Regions from separate parts of the Aeromonas crassostreae genome, predicted to be linked through region 2. Evidence: riboswitches for the same ligand, from Rfam matches in the RefSeq annotation. Region 2 holds a riboswitch; the other holds the start of a gene.
What was found. A riboswitch is a leader RNA that binds a small molecule or an ion and turns the genes downstream of it on or off. The one in region 2 is predicted to bind thiamine pyrophosphate.

Region 1 (4,408 bases), on a different contig from region 2:
GCGGCGAGCCAGAATTCGCGGGTCTCGTCCTGGTAATAGTCCAGACACAGCTCCCCACTCCAGCCCAGATGGCCGCCCTTGACCAGCACGGCGCGGGCGCCCAGTTCTCGCAGCCGGGCCGCGCCCGCCCGCACCAGCGCAGGGCTGGTCGCCGGAATGCCGGTCAGGGCTTCCAGCTCGGGGCCGTTGGGGGTGATGAGGGACAGACGCGGCAGCAGTTGTTCGCGCACCGCCACCAGCATGCCGGGCTCGGCCATGGGGGTGCCAGTGCTGGCGATGGCGACCGGGTCGTAGACCACGAAGGGGGCTTCGATGGTCGACAACCTGCGGGCCAGCACCTCCACATGGAGCCGGGTCGGCAGCAGGCCTATCTTGATGGCGGCCGGGGGCAGATCCAGCCCCAGGGCGTCGATCTGGGCGGTGAAGGTCTGCATCAGCACGGGGTCCACCATCTTCACCGCCACCGAATTCTGGGCCGTGATGGCGGAGATGACCGAGCAGCCGTGCACCCCTAGGTCATGCAGGGTGTGCAAGTCGGCCTGAATGCCGGCCCCGCCGCCGGAGTCTGAACCGGCGATGGTCCAGACCACGGGACGGGCCTGCGTTACGGCGGACAGGTCGGCGGGGCTGACAGCCCCGCGCTCGCTGCTCACGCCTCCTCCCCTGCGGCCTGCTTCAGGGTCGCCGCCTGGTGGTAGATCTCGCCGCCAGTCTCCTTGAAGGTCTCCGCCATGCGGGCCATGCCACTCTCAACGTCGGCCTGCTTGAAGGTCTCCGGCTCCTTGTGGGCGATGCCGCTCTCCACCTCGGCCACCACCCGCTCCTGCTGGCCGTCCATGCCCACCATCTTGATCTCTACGGCTTCCAACTTGGCGGCGTAGTCACGCACGTCCTGGGTGATCTTCATGGAGCAGAACTTGGGGCCGCACATGGAGCAAAAATGAGCCACCTTGCCGGACTCCTGGGGCAGGGTCTCGTCGTGGTAGGCGCGGGCGGTGTCGGGATCCAGCGCCAGATTGAACTGATCCTCCCAGCGGAACTCGAAGCGCGCCTTGGACATGGCGTTGTCGCGGATCTGGGCACCCGGATGACCCTTGGCCAAGTCAGCGGCGTGGGCGGCGATCTTGTAGGTGATGAGGCCCTGCTTCACGTCCTCCTTGTTCGGCAGCCCCAGGTGCTCCTTGGGGGTCACGTAGCAGAGCATGGCGCAGCCGTACCAGCCGATCATGGCGGCCCCTATGCCGGAGGTGAAGTGATCGTAGCCGGGGGCTATGTCGGTGGTGAGGGGGCCCAGGGTGTAGAAGGGCGCCTCGTGACAGTGCTCCAGCTGCTCGGTCATGTTGCGCTCTATCATGTGCATGGGCACGTGGCCGGGGCCCTCGATCATCACCTGGACGTCGTACTCCCAGGCGATCTTGGTGAGCTCCCCCAGGGTGTGCAGCTCGGCAAATTGCGCCTCGTCGTTGGCGTCATAGACGGAGCCCGGGCGCAGGCCGTCCCCGAGGGAAAGCGCCACATCATAGGCGGCGCACAGCTCGCAGATCTCGCGAAAATGCTGGTAGAGGAAGTTCTCCTTGTGATGGGACAGGCACCACTTGGCCATGATGCTGCCGCCACGGGAGACGATGCCGGTGAGGCGCTTGGCGGTCATGGGCACGTAGCGCAGCAGGACGCCGGCGTGGATGGTGAAGTAGTCCACCCCCTGCTCGGCCTGTTCCAGCAGGGTGTCGCGGAACAGCTCCCAGGTGAGGTCTTCGGCGATGCCGTTGGTCTTTTCGAGCGCCTGGTAGATGGGCACTGTGCCGATGGGCACAGGGCTGTTGCGCAGTATCCACTCCCGGGTCTCGTGGATGTTGCGACCGGTGGAGAGATCCATGACGGTGTCGGCCCCCCAGCGGGTGGACCACACCAGCTTCTCCACTTCCTCCTCGATGCTGGAGCTGACCGCCGAGTTGCCTATGTTGGCGTTGATCTTCACCAGGAAGTTGCGGCCGATGATCATGGGCTCGGCTTCCGGGTGGTTGATGTTGCTCGGGATGATGGCGCGGCCGGCGGCCACCTCATCGCGCACGAATTCGGGGGTGATGTTTTCCGGCAATCTGGCGCCGAAGCCCTGACCCGGATGCTGGCGCAGCAGCAGCTCGGAGCGCACCCGCTCGCGGCCCATGTTCTCGCGGATGGCGATAAATTCCATCTCCGGGGTGACCATCCCCTGACGGGCATAGTGCAGCTGGGTCACCCGGCGGCCCGGCCTGGCACGCAGCGGCTTGGGCAAATGTTCGAAACGCAGGTGATCCAGCCCCTCGTCGGCGAGGCGCTCCTGGGTGAAGGTGGAGCTCAGACCCGGCAGCGGCTCGGTGTCGCCCCGCTCCAGCACCCAGGCTTCCCGCAGGCGCGGCAGGCCGCGGCGCACGTCTATCTCGGCGCGCTCGTCCCCGTAGGCTCCCGAGGTGTCGTAGACCGGCACCGGCTCGTTGGCCTCGAACTGGGGAGCTTCCTTGCTGCCGCCAACCAGGGTGTCGGCCAGCTGGATTTCACGCAAAGGCACCCGGATATCGGGGCGGGAGCCCTGGATGAAGATGCGGCGGGAGTTGGGATGGGCCATACCCTTGAGGTTGTCGATAAAGGCCTGGGCACTGGAGCGCAGCTCCCGGCGGCTGGCGGGCACGGACTTGCTGTTTTCAGAAGAGGTAGACATAGCAAAACTCACATTAACTGATTGAAGTTATGGGTTTGCTTGTCTGGAGTTCGAGGAGAAGTGATGAACTTGCAGTCTGGGTGCGCTCTCGGGAGGGAGGGAGCTTGCCTGGCTCCTCACTGCGCCCGCCCTCTGTGCCCTGATGAGCAAGATGATGGTGACGACAGACTCCCCCTCGTGCGCCCTGACTCATGAAGAGCGGATCCCTTCGCTGAGCGGGGAGGCTGGTCCTCCCCCGGCGCGGCAACTCGCAAGTTACCCTTGTTTCCCTTCGCAGGTTCTAGCCTGATCAGGTTCCACGGATCCCGAATTAACGGTCTCAGCTTTGCGTCGTTCGACGGTCAGCACTCCGACAAGATGGCGCCAGTATAAGTGGGGGAATGGAAAGCACAAGCCCTTAACAACTCCGATCTCTCGGGACGAGCCTGTTACTCCTCCGGATTGATGATCAGGATCTCGGTCAGACGGCCGTCATCATCCCGGCTCAGCACCAGGCGGCGACCCGGTTGCAGATCGACGGGGCGGCCGTTCACCCAGCGGGTGCCGGCATCAAACACCAGCACACCGAGATCCTGTAGCAGCAAGGCCTGCCCCGAGTGGGCAAGCAGTCGATCCTCCGCCCGCCGCCAATGAGCCCAGAGGGCCGGATCCGGCGCCCTGGCGAGCACCCGGATCTGCTCGGCCACGCCGTGGCGGCTCTGGATGGCGAGGTGCATGCCGGGCCTGAGATCGTCAAACTGCGCCGCCCCGACCAGGGCGGCGCTGCCGAGTTCGAGCTCGGCCCCCTGAAATTGCAGGCGGATGCCATCGTTGTGCTCCAGCGCCACCAGCCAGAGCTCGGGCTCGTCGGCAAGGGCGTGGCAGGAGAGCAGCAGGAGCAAGGCGGTTCTGGTCATAGCAAGCAGGCCCATGGTCAACCCGGCGAGGAGGTTTAACTATGGGCCTGGATGGGCAATTTTGCCGGTCACCCTGACCGGATCAGTCATCCTCCCGGCAGCGGCTCAGCCGCTTGCCGTCGAAGCGGCACTCCAGCTCCAGCCAGCGCCCCTCGAAGGGGGCCAGGCTGTCATCGGAGGCACCATAACCCCAGATGCGCCCGCCAAGGACAGGGCCCTCCAGCTCCATCTCGTCGGCCTCGTCCAGGGGCTCCACCTCGCGGATCAGCCGTCTCTCCCCCTGCGCCGTCGTCTGCACTACCCCTTCCAGATCGACCCAGGTACCGCCGAGGTCATCTTCGTCCAGCCCCTCCTTGAAGCGGGTCTGCTCATCGATCACGAAGGGAATGCCGTTGACCATCAACTGGCCCAGCTGCCAGGTGGTGCGGCCGGTCAGCTTGAACTCGGCCCCCTGCGCCAACCCCAGGGGCAGCAAGATCGTCAGCAGGAGGGCGCACAGAGACTTCTTCATCGGGGATCCTCGGGGTTACACTGGCCAGCAGCATGGCGTCTTCGTCGTGAAATGACCGTGAAAAACGGCCAAGACCAGGAGATCAAAACATGAAAATACTGGTGGTGGAAGACAATCCCCAGGTGGCGGAAACCATCATGGACTATCTGGCGCTGGCCGGGCACAGGGTGGACTGCGCCTATCACGGCCAGGCCGCCTTGCAGCTGCTGGCACAGCAGCGTTTCGACGTCATCATCATGGATGTCATGATGCCGCGCCTGGACGGCCTCTCCACGGTGGAGCGGCTACGGGCGGACGGCATCG
Region 2 (4,408 bases):
CATCTTCGCCGATATTCGCGCACTGTAAGAGGAGATAACGATGACAGGATTCAAACAGCATAAAGGGATCGTCGTCCCCCTCGACAGCGCCAACGTCGACACCGACGCCATCATTCCCAAGCAGTTTCTGCAGAAGGTCAACCGCATCGGCTTTGGCAAGCACCTGTTCCACGACTGGCGCTTCCTTGACGATGCAGGCCAGCAGCCCAACCCCGAGTTCGTGCTCAACCAGCCGCAATTCGCCGGTGCCAGCATCTTGCTGGCACGGGAGAACTTCGGCTGTGGCTCGAGCCGCGAACACGCCCCCTGGGCGCTGGCGGACTACGGCTTCAGGACCATCATTGCCCCGAGCTTTGCCGACATCTTCTACGGCAACGCCATCAACAACGGCATGGTGCCGGTACGCCTGAAAGAAGAGGAGGTCGAGGCCCTGTTCCAGCTGGTCGCGGCCAATCCGGGCATCGAGATCGAGGTGGATCTGGAGGCCAATCAGGTGCGCGCAGGTAGCCTCACGTTCGGCTTCGAAATCGACGAATTCCGCCGTTACTGCCTGCTCAACGGGCTGGATGCCATCGGCCTGACCCTGCAACACGAGGCCGCCATCAGTGCCTTCGAGGCGAAGCAGCCAAGCTGGATCTGACGCGCCAGCGGCAAGAAAATAGGTAGAATCAACAGGGAGCCGAGGCTCCCTGTTTTATTGTCGGGTCGCGGTACAAGACCCGCCACCTCGGCATGTCCGACAGGAGACACCTATGTCCGCAAGGTACGCCTTTTCACTGCTCTGCCTGCTGCTCAGCCTCCCGGCCCTGGGCGGGCAGACCTATTTCAACGGCAGCGGCGGTCAGCTCAATGTCGGCTGGCAGGACAGGGAGGGCCCCCCCCAGCAACTCAGCTACCGGCTGGAGGCGGGCAAGCTGCCACCCCTCATCGCCTATCGCCCGGCCAGGATGCAGGAGGAGGTACTGCAGAGCCTGCTGCAGCAGGCTGCGCTTGAGTTCCCCGAGGTGCAATTCTCCCTCGCCCGGCCCGGATTCGAGCTCGGCCTAAAGAGCCGCAACCAGGACAAGGCCAGGGCCGCCATGGCCTGGGTGAAGGAGCGTCGCGCCGAGCTGGAGCGCGAATGGCTGCACGATCGTTATTTCCAGTATTTCACCCCGCCCGACGGCCAGCCCGCCATCAAGCAGGACCATGTGCGCATCGCCCTGGAGAGTCGCGCCGAACTGGCGCCTCTGGCCGAGCAGCTCAGGCAGGAGGGGGCCACGGAGACAGAAATACGCCAGCAGACGGTGGCACACATGCTCTACTTCGTGCAGGCCATTCCCTATCTGCTGCTCGACAACCCCAGCGGGCGCAGCGGCCGCGACCTCTTGACCCCGCGCCAGGTGCTGGAGCAGAACCGGGGAGATTGCGACAGCAAGGTCACCCTGATGGCTGCCCTGCTGGCCCAGCTCTTTCCCGACCTCAAGCAGGCCATGGTGTTCGTGCCGGGTCATGCCCTGCTGGGGGTGGCCCTGCCGGCTCAAGCGGGCGAGGCGACCCTGAACTGGGAGGGGGAGACCTATCTGCTGCTGGAGCCGACCGGCCCAGCCACCCTGCCCCCGGGCCAGCTGGCGCCGAGCAGCAGAGTCTTGGTGGAGAGCGGCCAGCTGAACGTGCAGCCGGTGCGTCCCGAGGAGACGGGATGAGCCGAAGACAAGGCTCGGGGACTGTATGCCGATGCGCCCGCCAGCCGGGCGCATCCTTTAACCTATCTGTTGAAACTCCACCGCCAGCAGCTTGCCTTCTGCTTCATCCAGCTCCCGAATGATGCGGGCCCTGGCCTCAAACGGCGGCAACAGATTGCTGTGGGTGGCGAGACTGACCCGGATCGGCTGGCCAAGATCGAGGCCGTGTTCGCTGACCAGTATCCCCATGCCATTGGCGCTCAGATCCCGGCAGATCCCCACCAGGATGAGATCCTGCTGATAGAGGGTGACGGGGGCATTGATTATCATGCGCTGAAAGGCGCGTCTTTCCTTGGTGCTGGTGATCACTCGAACCTCCTGGTGTGGTTACTCTCGCCCCGCCCACTGCGCAAGTTGTGCTGGCCTGGCCCCCAGAAGGTTAATACAATGCGACTCCTTGCTCAAACGGGGTGCGCCCAGGCGCTGAGATGATACCCGTGAACCTGATCCAGATAATGCTGGCGGAGGAATTTGAGACAAGAGGCGCGGGGCGCCTCCTCATCCGTCGGCACCTCACAGGAGTGCCATAGATGAACACCATGCTGACCGCCGCCACCGCCCTGCTGCTCACTGGCGCCGCCCAGGCCGCGCCCCCCCCGACCCTCACCGTCTATACCTATGACTCTTTCGCCTCCGAATGGGGCCCGGGCCCCAAGGTCAAGCAGGCGTTCGAGCAAGAGTGTGGCTGCACCCTCAATCTGGTTCCGCTTGAAGACGGGGTCGCCATCCTCAACCGGCTGCGCCTCGAGGGGAGCCACAGCAAGGCCGACCTGGTGCTGGGTCTGGACGATGCCCTGATGGCCGAGGCCAAGCAGAGCGGTCTGTTCGCCCCCCATGCCACCCGACTCGACGCCCTCAAGGTGCCGGGGGGCTGGCAGGATGACAGCTTCGTCCCCTATGACTACGGCTACTTCGCCTTCGTCTACGACAGCGGCAAGCTCAAGCATCCCCCCAAGAGCCTGAAAGAGCTGGTGGAAAGCCCCAATCTCAAGGTGATCTATCAGGATCCCCGCACCTCCACCCCGGGTCAGGGGCTGATGCTGTGGATGAAGTCCGTCTACGGCGACCAGGCCCCGGTCGCCTGGGAGCAGCTGGCCAAGAAGACGGTTACCGTCACCAAGGGCTGGTCCGAGGCCTACGGCATGTTCATGGATGGCGAGGCGGACATGGTGCTCTCCTACACCAGCTCCCCCGCCTATCACCTGATCGCCGAGCAGAAGAGCCAGTATCGGGCCGCCGCGTTCGAGGAGGGGCACTACCGCCAGGTAGAGGTGGCCGCCAAGCTCAAGGGCGCCAGACAGGACGAGCTGGCCGACCACTTCCTGCAATTCATGGTAAGCCCCGCCTTCCAGCAACTGATCCCGACCGGCAACTGGATGTATCCGATCATCAGCACCGAACTGCCCAAGGGATTCGAGCAGATGATCACCGTCACCAAGCCGCTCGCCTTCAGCGCGGACGAGGTGGCCGCCAACCGCAAGGGCTGGATCCGCGAGTGGCTGCAAGCCGTCACCCAGTGAGGGCAGGTCGCCGTCTGCTCTGGTGGCTGCCGGGCAGTGCCGCCACCCTGGTCATCCTGCTGCTCTCCCTGGGGCCGCTGGCAGCCCTGCTGTGGCAGGCGGGCACCCTGTCCCCCCGCGCCCTGCTGAGCGATCCCTATCTGCGCCACGTGCTGGGCTTCAGCCTGGGGCAGGCCCTGCTCTCCACCCTGCTGAGCCTGGGGCTGGCCATTCCCGTGGCCCGCGCCCTGGCCCGGCGCCATTTCCCGGGCCGCCGCCTGCTGCTCAAGCTGTTCGGCCTCTCCCTGGTGCTGCCCGTCATCATCGCCATCTTCGGCATCGTCGCCGTTCATGGCAGGCAGGGCTGGCTGCCGCAGCTGTTGCGCGGCCTGGGGCTGGATCCCGGCAACTACCTGTACGGCCTGTTCGGCATCCTGCTGGCCCATGTCTTCTTCAACATGCCCCTGGCGGCCCGCCTGCTGCTGCAAAGCCTGGAGACCATCCCCGAATCCTCCTGGCGCCTGGCCAGCCAGCTCGGCATGCGCTCCTCCCATATCTTCCGGCTGCTGGAGTGGCCGCTCATTCGCGCCGCCCTGCCGGGGCTGGCCAGTCTCATCTTCATGCTCTGCTTCACCAGCTTCACCACAGTGCTGGCGCTGGGAGGCGGCCCCAAGTCCACCACATTGGAGGTGGCCGTCTACCAGGCGCTGCGCTTTGACTTTGATCTCGCCACCGCAGGCGGCCTGGCCCTGGTGCAACTGCTGCTCACCGCCGCCCTGCTCCTGGTGCAGCACAAGTTGCAGAGCAGCCCGGCCAGTCGCATGAACCGGGCAGGTACCACGCGGCGCCCGGACAGCCAGCAGCCGGGCACCCTGCTGACCGACAGCCTGGTGCTGCTGCTGGCCATCGCCATCTTCCTGCCGCCCCTGCTGGCCATCCTGATCGCCGGCGCCAATGGGGAACTGCTCACGGCGCTGGCCTCCCGCGCCCTGTGGCAGGCGGCGGGCCAGTCCCTGCTCATCGCCGTCGGGGCCGGGACCCTCGCCACCCTGCTCGGCAGCGGCCTGCTGCTCACCAGCCGCCATCTCAAGGTGCGCAGGCGTCGCCGCCGCGCCGCCGCCCTGTGGGAGGCCAGCGGCGCCATGATCTTGATGATCCCGGCGGTGGTGCTGAGTACAGGGCTCT

Region 1: another riboswitch for thiamine pyrophosphate. It lies ahead of thiC (phosphomethylpyrimidine synthase ThiC); the one in region 2 lies ahead of thiB (thiamine ABC transporter substrate binding subunit).

Annotation. Positions count from the first base shown of each region.
Region 1 covers NZ_JBSTYM010000006.1:95,231-99,638, forward strand. Annotated here, with positions in the region: gene thiE (thiamine phosphate synthase) at 1-653, opposite strand, end outside; gene thiC (phosphomethylpyrimidine synthase ThiC) at 650-2,698, opposite strand; TPP riboswitch at 2,947-3,060, opposite strand; gene ACW5W4_RS06755 (hypothetical protein) at 3,127-3,594, opposite strand; gene ACW5W4_RS06760 (hypothetical protein) at 3,677-4,105, opposite strand; gene ACW5W4_RS06765 (response regulator transcription factor) at 4,195-4,408, shown strand, end outside.
Region 2 covers NZ_JBSTYM010000027.1:7,046-11,453, reverse strand. Annotated here, with positions in the region: gene leuD (3-isopropylmalate dehydratase small subunit) at 41-640, shown strand; gene ACW5W4_RS16555 (transglutaminase domain-containing protein) at 753-1,685, shown strand; gene ACW5W4_RS16550 (PilZ domain-containing protein) at 1,743-2,033, opposite strand; TPP riboswitch at 2,121-2,211, shown strand; gene thiB (thiamine ABC transporter substrate binding subunit) at 2,255-3,244, shown strand; gene thiP (thiamine/thiamine pyrophosphate ABC transporter permease) at 3,220-4,408, shown strand, end outside.